DNA from 3 places in the Sinorhizobium chiapasense genome. Region 3 is predicted to be linked to each of the others. Evidence: predicted binding sites of a transcription regulator. Region 3 holds the regulator's gene; each other region holds the start of a gene.
The links. Region 3 encodes LexA, which represses DNA repair genes until DNA is damaged. Its sites were predicted from a motif close to TGTTCNNNNTGTGTTCNG; they were not measured.
Positions count from the first base shown of each region.

Region 1: recA (recombinase RecA) is a predicted target of LexA. The motif match lies at 1,722-1,739, and genes of this name have one in related genera.
Region 2: RB548_RS20445 (YifB family Mg chelatase-like AAA ATPase) is a predicted target of LexA. The motif match lies at 1,826-1,843, and genes of this name have one in related genera.

Region 1 is NZ_CP133148.1:1,704,289-1,707,564, reverse strand. It holds gene RB548_RS08205 (pseudouridine-5'-phosphate glycosidase) at 1-447, opposite strand, end outside; gene RB548_RS08200 (carbohydrate kinase family protein) at 582-1,529, opposite strand; gene recA (recombinase RecA) at 1,799-2,890, shown strand; gene alaS (alanine--tRNA ligase) at 3,115-3,276, shown strand, end outside.
Region 2 is NZ_CP133148.1:4,302,439-4,305,714, forward strand. It holds gene RB548_RS20435 (sn-glycerol-3-phosphate import ATP-binding protein UgpC) at 1-758, shown strand, start outside; gene RB548_RS20440 (endonuclease/exonuclease/phosphatase family protein) at 755-1,747, shown strand; gene RB548_RS20445 (YifB family Mg chelatase-like AAA ATPase) at 1,933-3,276, shown strand, end outside.
Region 3 is NZ_CP133148.1:1,540,462-1,543,737, forward strand. It holds gene RB548_RS07460 (hypothetical protein) at 107-400, shown strand; tRNA gene RB548_RS07465 (tRNA-Cys) at 560-633, shown strand; gene lexA (transcriptional repressor LexA) at 928-1,647, opposite strand; gene RB548_RS07475 (LysR family transcriptional regulator) at 1,828-2,769, opposite strand; gene RB548_RS07480 (NAD(P)-dependent oxidoreductase) at 3,117-3,276, shown strand, end outside.

The DNA.
Region 1 (3,276 bases), 160 kb from region 3:
GAGATCGGCGGAAATATCGAAGCTCTCTTCCGCGCCGCGGTGGACGCCGCCGATGCCGCCGGTGGCAAAGACGCTGATGCCGGCGCGCGCCGCGGCGATCATCGTCGCAGCCACGGTCGTGGCGCCCGTGCGGCGTTCGGCGATCGCGAAGGCAAGATCGGCACGCGACAGCTTCATCGCGCCTTCCGTTTTCGAAAGTGCTTCCAGCTTCGCGTCGTCGAGGCCAATGTGAAGGACACCGTGAATGACCGCAATCGTTGCGGGCACGGCGCCCTGTTCACGGATGATCGCCTCGACGCTTCGGGCCATGTTGAGGTTGCCGGGGTATGGCATGCCATGGGTGATGATCGTCGATTCCAGCGCGACGATCGGCGCACCGCGTGCCTTGGCGGCCGAGACTTCATCGGAGTATTCGATCGGCAGGGACGGGGAGGAGGATCTGGTCATGAATCTATCCTTAAATCGCGATCATGTCTGGCTTAAATCAACCAAAGGTCATCGAGATCGTTTCTAAAAATGTTCGAGGCGAGATGTGGGGTGGAAAGCTGCGCACACTTTCGTCCCGCGTTCAACGTCAGCTCTCATGACAGCATTTGCGGCGCCGGCACAAGGGCAATCGCCTGTTCGAGATTGCCTGCGGACATTTCTTCCGAAACGGCAAAAGGCGAGCGAAGCGCTATCCCCGCCGCGGCAACGCCATGGCGCAGGCATCCGGCAAGATCGAGACCCGAAAGCCGCGCCATGAGGAACCCCGAGGCCAATGCGTCGCCGGCGCCGGTGACATCCGCAAGCGCCGGGAGAGCCGGCGGGACAATGAGGCTTGCCCCGCTGCGATCGAAGGCGACCGCAGCGGCGCCGCCGCGTGTTACGACGCCACCCGTAAGACCGGCCTCCCGCAACAGCGATGGCCAGTTTGCGGCCTTGCTGGCGTCAATCCCGGTCAGGGCACGCGCTTCCGCCTCGTTCATGAACAGGAAACTGAGGCCGCCGAGGCATTTCCTGAAACGCACCACCTTTGCCGGCGACACGGCAATACCGGCAACAATTCGATCGTCTCTGGACGCCACGCTGACCAGAGCGGCGAGCGTCTCCTCGGGCAGGTTCGCATCCATCAGCACCAGATCGCTCGCCGCCAACACTTCGCGTATCGCGCGCTGCTGCAGCCGGCGCGGCGAAAACAACTGGTAGAGCTCCATGTCGGCAAGTGCGACGACAAGGTTGCCGTCGCATTCGAGAATGGCGGTGTAGCTCGGCGTTTTCCGGTCGAGAAAGGTAAAGGGGCAATCGATCACTCCCGCTGCGACCGCGGCTGCCGCCACCATCTCGCCTGCGGCGTCGCCGCCACGCGGGCTGATCATTCGCACGCTGTGACCCAGGCGCGCGAGGTTTCTCGCCGCGTTGAAGCCGCCGCCTCCCGCTTCCTCGAACCACGAACCGGGATTGCTTGCGCCAGGAGCGGTCACGCCGCTGATGCGGCCGCGACGGTCGATGTGGGCGCCGCCGAACACGGCGATTTCCCGTTTCTTCATAAAAGCTCCTCTTTGGACTGCTTCAATCCAAAATCACAGAGGCGGCACGGTCGCGAATCGCGCTGGTGTCGCCAAGCCTGGCCGAGCTTCGGCATGGGCTTCGCGGAAACGTGGTACAATGCCCGTGAACAAGAATCGAACGCAACGAGAATAACCGTTATCATTCAATTGGTTGCCACTCTATTGCCAAAGCAGAACAAAACATGTACAAAAACTCCTGCGGCGGCTTCATTGCCTCGGTAGCTTCAATAACCTAAAGGTGGGACCAAATGGCACAAAACTCTTTGCGGCTCGTAGAGGACAAATCGGTGGATAAAAGCAAGGCACTTGAAGCGGCTCTCTCCCAGATCGAACGGTCGTTCGGCAAGGGATCGATCATGAAGCTCGGCTCGAAGGACAGCGTAATCGAGATCGAAACTGTTTCGACCGGCTCGCTCGGCCTCGATATCGCACTCGGCATTGGCGGCCTGCCGAAAGGGCGCATCATTGAAATCTACGGCCCGGAAAGCTCGGGCAAGACAACGCTGGCGCTGCAGACCATCGCCGAGGCGCAGAAGAAAGGTGGCATTTGCGGCTTCGTCGACGCCGAACATGCGCTCGATCCGGTCTATGCGCGCAAGCTCGGCGTCGATCTCGAAAACCTCTTGATCTCGCAGCCGGACACCGGCGAACAGGCGCTGGAAATCACCGACACGCTGGTCCGTTCAGGCGCGATCGACGTCCTCGTCGTCGATTCGGTTGCAGCTCTCGTGCCGCGCGCTGAAATCGAAGGCGAAATGGGCGACAGTCTGCCGGGCATGCAGGCCCGCCTGATGAGCCAGGCACTGCGCAAACTCACCGCGTCGATCTCCAAGTCCAACTGCATGGTGATCTTCATCAACCAGATCCGCATGAAGATCGGCGTCATGTTCGGTTCGCCGGAAACGACGACGGGCGGCAACGCGCTGAAGTTCTATGCGTCGGTGCGCCTCGATATTCGTCGCATCGGCTCGGTCAAGGAGCGCGAAGAGGTCGTCGGCAACCAGACCCGCGTCAAGGTCGTCAAGAACAAGATGGCGCCGCCCTTCAAGCAGGTGGAATTCGACATCATGTATGGCGAGGGCGTTTCCAAGACCGGTGAACTCATCGATCTCGGCGTCAAGGCCGGCATCGTCGAAAAATCCGGCGCCTGGTTTTCCTACAATAGCCAGCGCCTCGGCCAGGGCCGGGAGAATGCGAAACTTTTCCTACGCGACAATCCCGATCTTCTGCGTGAAATCGAGATGGCTCTGCGGCAGAATGCCGGCCTGATCGCTGATAAGTTCCTGGAGAACGGCGGACCGGAGAGCGATGACGACGGCGATGCAGCCGCCGAAATGTAAGATCTGAGGCGGGCAAGTTTTGGATAAAGCCGGTCGTTTTTCCAGACGGCCGGTTTTTTGCTGCCGTCTGGACAGCGTGAGACACGGAAGATAAAAGCCTGTGGTTCCGGCGACCGACGTTGCTGGGGGGCGTGTCTATTGCCGATAGACGCGGGATTGAAGAGAGCGGTGCGCGGCCCGGCAAAGTGCGGTCGCGACCGGGAATGGCACAGATAGGACGCAAGATGAGCGGCGTGAATGAAATTCGGTCGATGTTTCTCGACTATTTCCGCAAGAACGGTCACGAGATCGTGCCGTCGAGCCCCCTGGTGCCGCGCAACGACCCGACATTGATGTTCACCAATGCCGGCATGGTGCAGTTCAAGAACGTCTTCACCGGCCTCGAG
Region 2 (3,276 bases), 1.6 Mb from region 3:
TGCTCGAGATCGAGCCTTATCTCGACCGCAAGCCGCGGGCGCTTTCCGGCGGTCAACGCCAGCGCGTCGCGATGGGGCGCGCAATCGTCCGCAAGCCCGCCGCCTTCCTCTTTGACGAACCGCTGTCGAACCTCGATGCCAAGCTCCGGGTTTCCATGCGCGGCGAGATCAAGCGATTGCAGAAGCGGCTCGGCACGACCTCGCTCTACGTCACCCACGACCAACTCGAGGCGATGACGCTCGCCGATCGCCTCGTCGTCTTGAACGGTGGCTGGATCGAACAGATCGGCCGCCCGCTCGACGTCTATCACACACCGGCCTCGACCTTCGTCGCGAGCTTCATCGGCTCGCCGGCGATGAATCTCGTCAAAGGTACCCTCGACGGCGGCCGGCTCAATATCGGCGCGCAGTCGATCGACCTCGGCGACTGGGCGCCCGCGAGCGGACCGGTAACCGTCGGCTTGCGTGCGGAGGATCTGCGTCTCGCAAGCGTTGGCGAGCAGGCTCTTCCCTTCCGAGTCGAATACGTCGAGGAACTGGGAGCGCAACGCCTCGTTCACGGCGCAATCGACGATCATGTTGTCACTGTCGCGCTTGCGCCGGAGACGCCGCTCTCGGACGGTCTCGCCATTACCATCGCGCCCGAGCGCTTGCATTTCTTCGCGCCGGACGACGGCAGGAGGATCGGCGGACCGAAATCGGCAGCGGGCACCGCATCGGCCACCGCGCGAACCGTAAGCCTGGAGCCGGCATTGTGATTGAAACGACCGCAGCAAGGCTTGCAGCACCTCCGCAGGAGGCGCGTCCGGGTTTTGCCCGGACCGAGCGTACCGTTGCCGCCCACGACGCCATCATGGGAAGGCTCGAGGCGATGAACACGGTTGAGATCGGCGGTGCGCCGCCCGTCCAACGGGCGCTTGCCTTTCCGGTCGCCGTCGCGGCATGGAATCTTGAACGCTGCCTGTTCGCCAAGGAGAGCGCCGCTCACCTCGGCGCCACCGGCGCCTCGCTTGTTCTGCTTTCGGAGATGGACAACGGCATGGCGCGCACCGGCCAGCGGCATCCGACGGCAGAGATCGCGGCCACCCTCGGCATGCAATATGCCTATGGCGTCGAATTCATCGAACTCGGACTGGGCTCCGAGAGCGAGCGCGAATTCTGCAAGGACGACTTCAACGAGAAGGGCTTCCACGGCAACGCGCTGCTAGCGGCCGTTCCGCTTGCCCGCCCCTTCATGTTGCGGCTCTGGGGCGAGAGGCCGTGGTTCATGGACGGCGGCGACCAGCCGCGCGTCGGCGAGCGCCTTGCTATCGGCGCCGTGATCGAGACCACAGTCGGCCCTTTCGTGGCCGTTTCCACTCATCTCGAAAGCGCGGCTAAGCCCGCCTACCGCGAGCGGCAGGCCAAGGAACTGATCGATGCGCTGGATGCGGCCTTTCCGGGTCTCCCAACCCTCATCGGCGGCGATCTCAATACCGGCAATCACGCCGGCGGCGATTTCGAGGCCGAAGGGCTGTTTGCGATAAGCGCCGCGCGGGGCTTTACGCGCCACGGTGGTCCGATTGATCGCATGACCACGCGCCCGAGCCTCATCACGCGCCGGCCGAAGCGGGCAATGAAATACGACTGGTTTCTCTCGCGCGGTCTAAGGATCGGCGAAAGCCACATCATTCCTTCCCTCGATCCTTCGGGCCGGCCGCTGTCCGACCACGACCTCATCACCTGTGTCGTCGAGGGCTTCGAATAGCGTCCAGAACGCGTGACGATGACGCAGTCAAGGAGAAGCGCATCCCGCTGCGCTCCTCTAAAAGCCTTGTCACGCGTTTGTTCTATTATTGTTCTTGTTTTTGAGCGCAGTCCGTGCAAGATTTGATGCTGCAACCGGCGGCGGTTGTGGCGGCGCAAATGCGGTCGCCGTGACGAGGGGGCATCATGGTCGCGCGTGTCAGCACGATTGCATTCCAGGGGATCGAAGGCGTGCCGGTCGATGTGCAGGTGATGGTCGCACCCGGCAAGGTCGGCATGCAGATCGTCGGCCTGCCGGACAAGGCGGTCGCCGAAAGCCGAGAGCGTGTCCAGGCGGCGCTGCATGCGTCCGGGCTGGCGCTGCCGGCAAAACGGGTCACGGTCAATCTGGCGCCGGCCGACCTGCCGAAGGAAGGCAGCCATTTCGACCTCGCCATCGCCCTCGGGCTGATGGCGGCGCTCGGTGCCGTTCCGGCGGATGCGCTCACCGGCTACGTCGTCATCGGCGAACTCAATCTGGACGGCACCATTGCCGCCGTCGCCGGCGCGCTGCCTGCCGCAATCGGCGCCAACGCGCTTGGCAAGGGCCTGATCTGCCCGGCAGAAAGCGGCCCGGAAGCGGCCTGGGCCGGGTCGGAGATCGACATCCTCGCGCCGCGCAGCCTGATCGCCATCGCCAATCACTTTCGCGGCACGCAGGTGATTTCGCGTCCCGAGCCCGCCATCCGGGCCGCTGCCGCCAACCTGCCCGATCTCGCCGACATCAAGGGCCAGGAAAGCGCCAAGCGGGCGCTCGAGGTGGCGGCCGCTGGCAACCACAATCTGCTTATGGTGGGTCCGCCAGGATCCGGCAAGTCGATGCTAGCCGCGCGACTGCCGTCGATCCTCCCGCCACTCTCCCCGGCGGAATTGCTCGAAGTTTCGATGGTCCATTCGATCGCCGGTCAGTTGCCGGGCGGCAAACTTTCCGACCGGCGGCCGTTTCGCGCGCCGCACCATTCGGCCACCATGGCCGCGCTGATCGGCGGCGGGCTGAGGGCGAAGCCTGGTGAGGCGTCGCTTGCCCACCACGGCGTGCTCTTTCTCGATGAGTTTCCGGAGTTTTCGCCGCAGGTTCTCGACGCGCTGCGCCAGCCGCTCGAAACCGCCGAATGCATCATCGCGCGCGCGAACCACCGTGTCAGCTATCCGGCGGCGATCCAGCTCGTCGCGGCGATGAATCCGTGCCGGTGTGGCATGGCGGGCGAACCGGGGCGCACATGCGCCCGCGGCCCGCGCTGCATGGCCGACTATCAGGCGCGGATTTCCGGTCCCCTGATGGACCGCATCGACATCCGCATCGACGTCCCGGCCGTTAGTGCCGCCGACCTCCTCCGCCCCGTTTCAGCCGAACCGAGTGCAGTGGTTGCCAAGCGTGTCGCCCGCGCCCGCGCGCTGCAGGCGGACCGCTTCGCCGCGCTCGGCAATCCTGAGCTGACGAACAATGCCCGCTGTTCGACTGCGATGATTGAGAAGATCGCGGAACCGGAT
Region 3 (3,276 bases):
AAATGCTTTTTCGATTTGCCAAGCGGTTTTTCAAAAAAAATGACAACGTCCGTTGCGCGGCTGTGGAGAAGGCCCCAATTCTGGGGAGGAGCATGAAAGAGGAATAATGACGAACGGCAGGAAAGAACGACATTTCGGCATCGACCCGCAGACCCACGAGCTCGTCCTCGGCAAATGGCGTATGAACTTGCCCGACTCACCGGTGCTGCGAATTCTTGTTGGGACGCTCCTTGTGGTGGGCGGCGTATTGGGCTTCCTGCCGGTGTTAGGCTTCTGGATGATTCCTCTGGGGCTGCTCGTGCTTTCTCACGACATACCGGCCATCCGCCGTCGTCGCCGCAAGCTGGCGGTCTGGTGGGCGCGCTGGCGCGGCCAGCAAAATTCTTCCGACAAATCCTGAAAGGCACATGCGGCCGCGGGGTGCCAAGCGCGCATTAGCGGAGCGCTGGGGGGAACGTGGATGACCTGGCGCCGTCCCACCTTTTTCGAACCACTCCCCTTGCACTCCTCATAGATTCGTTCTAAACGCCGGCCATCGCTTGATCGATCGAGCGTGAGAGGCCTCGTGGCGGAGTGGTGACGCAGAGGACTGCAAATCCTTGTACCCCGGTTCAATTCCGGGCGAGGCCTCCAAAGCTTTTACTTCAAGAAAATCAACGATGAATGTGTAGCCGGACGCTGTGTGAGTGTTTGGCTTACGGCAAAACCGTTTGGCCCGCGCAAACGCGATTCGCGGCGATCAGTGCCATCATTAACGGATTGGCCCTCTGCAAGGCGGTAGAGCAGGGCCTTTGGTTTTGGCCACCCGAGTTGCAGTGTGATTTTCTCCAGCGCCGCGCGTCTGCTCAGGTGCGGAAAGGGCGCTGTAGCAATTTGAATCACTGCCGCAAGTCGCATTGCTGAGCCCGACTCACCAGCCCGTCTCAACTAGTGATAGCGGCGAATAAGGCCGACGAGCTTGCCTTGGATCTTGACGCGGTCCGGTCCGAATATCCGCGTTTCATAGGCCGGGTTGGCCGCTTCGAGCGCGATGGATGCGCCCTTTCTGCGGAACCGCTTGAGCGTTACCTCCTCATCGTCGACAAGCGCAACGATGATGTCGCCGGGATTGGCCGTGTTCGTGTTCCGAATGATCACGGTATCGCCGTCGAAGATACCCGCCTCGATCATCGAGTCGCCCTTGATCTCGAGCGCGTAGTGTTCGCCGTTGCCGATCATCTCGGCCGGGATGGAAATGTCATGAGTGTTGTTCTGGATCGCGGAAATCGGGACGCCGGCCGCGATCCGCCCCATGACCGGCACGGAAACCGATGCAGTATCGCTCGGTGGCGCCGATTTCGTCGTGGCGGCAGGCGCGGCAGGTGGCTTGCCCAGGCTGCCTTCGATCACGCTTGGCGAGAAGCCACGCCGTGGCTGCGGGCTCGTGGTGTAGGCCTCGGGCAGCTTGATGACTTCGAGCGCGCGCGCCCGGTTGGGAAGACGGCGAATGAAGCCACGCTCTTCAAGCGCGGTGATCAACCGGTGGATGCCCGACTTGGAGGCGAGGTCCAATGCGTCTTTCATCTCGTCGAAGGACGGCGGCACCCCGGATTCCTTCATTCGCTCGTGAATGAACAGAAGCAATTCCTGTTGCTTGCGGGTTAGCATGGCGCGTCACTCCAGAGTCGCGAAACAAATCAAGAACAGACACTATCTGTTCCATATGTGTTCCGCAAGTACCTAAAATTCCGTGAATTTCCCTGGCCGTTGCGAAATCCTCCGGCAAAGCGGGCGGTTGCTCCGCCGACGCCTCGCCGTGAACCACGTAAAGGGCGGGCTACGCCGGTTTCACATCTCCGTCAGCTTGGTGAGAGCTCCGGAGTTTGCGCGTGTTGCGGCTGTGATCTCCTGGATCAGGGCCTGGCTCGCCACCGGAATCGAGACGTCCGATCGGAAGATCAGTCCCACCTTCTGCGGCGGCACGAACTCGTGGATGTCGAGCTGAGCGGATATGTCGATCTCGACCAATGAACCTGTCTCGAGCTCGATGCGTACGGCGTCCTGGCGCACAAGGCCGATGAACTCGCTCTTCTGGAGAATGTTCTTGACGAACATCGGGGAGCCGCTGCGCAAAACCGATCTCTTGAATTCCATGCCTACAAGCTTGCGCAGCGCGCCTTCGAGATCGCGGTTGCCGGTCAATACCACCCAAGGATACTGCGCCAGTTCGTTGAGTTCGATCTGATGACCGTCAAGCATCGGGTGACCGGCGCGGACGACGAGGATCATGGAATCGAGATAGAGTTCGCTCTGTTCGACATCGGGTGGAAGGTCCTCCGGCTCGAAGAGGGTCGCGATCAGGAAATCGAGATCCCCCAGCAGCAATGGGCGGATCAGGTCGCTGCGGGTGCCATTGGCAATGTTGATGGTGAGGCGCCGCTCGTCGGTCACAAGTCTGAGGATCGCGAATGCCAGCGTGCGGCTGTCCGGGCCAAGCGGAGCGCCGACGTTGATCTCGCCTGATCCAAGTGTGCGGATCGCTTTGATATCGCTCTCCATCTTGCGCATCTCCGCCGCAATGCGCCGGGCATGATCGAAGACCGCCTCGCCGAAAGACGTAAGCGTGATGCCGCGCGGCCCGCGATCGAGCAGCGGCACTCCAAAAGCATATTCGAGCATCTGGATGCTTTTCGAAAGCGCCGGCTGGGAAAGATTGAGGCGTTGCGCAGCCTTGTTCAGGCTCCCCAGTTCAGCGACTGCAAGGAATCGATTGACCGAACGCAGATCCATATTTCACCTCCCCGAGAAACTGGATTTGACGATAATCAGTTCTAACTTTTGGTTTGAACGATATCAAATCATTCTTCTTGATTTTAGAACTTCCGGCCCGCAGACTTCGATCATTCCCGGCGGCTACCAACGATTTGCGCACGGGAAGGCCGAAGCGAGAAGTCCTTCAGGACGGGGTTGTACGAAGCCGTGAGGAGACGGCGTCGCACAACCGAAGCGACGGTCGAGGAGGAGCATTTCCGGACAGTCCGGATTCAATCATCGCCTGATCATGGTCGGCCTTCAGGGAGCGCGCCGCGCGTCCCAACGGTTTCGGCTGGCTTTTTTCAAGGCACGGGGAGGATTGCATGTCAGTAAGAGTTGGATTCGTGGGCGTCGGCGCAATGGGATTGGCCATGGCATCACACGCGCTGAAGGCGGGATTCGCAGTAGCGGCCTACGACCTCGACGCGGAATGTCTCGCCAAGGCGTCGGCCGCGGGTATCACGGCTGCGAAAGACCTCGCTG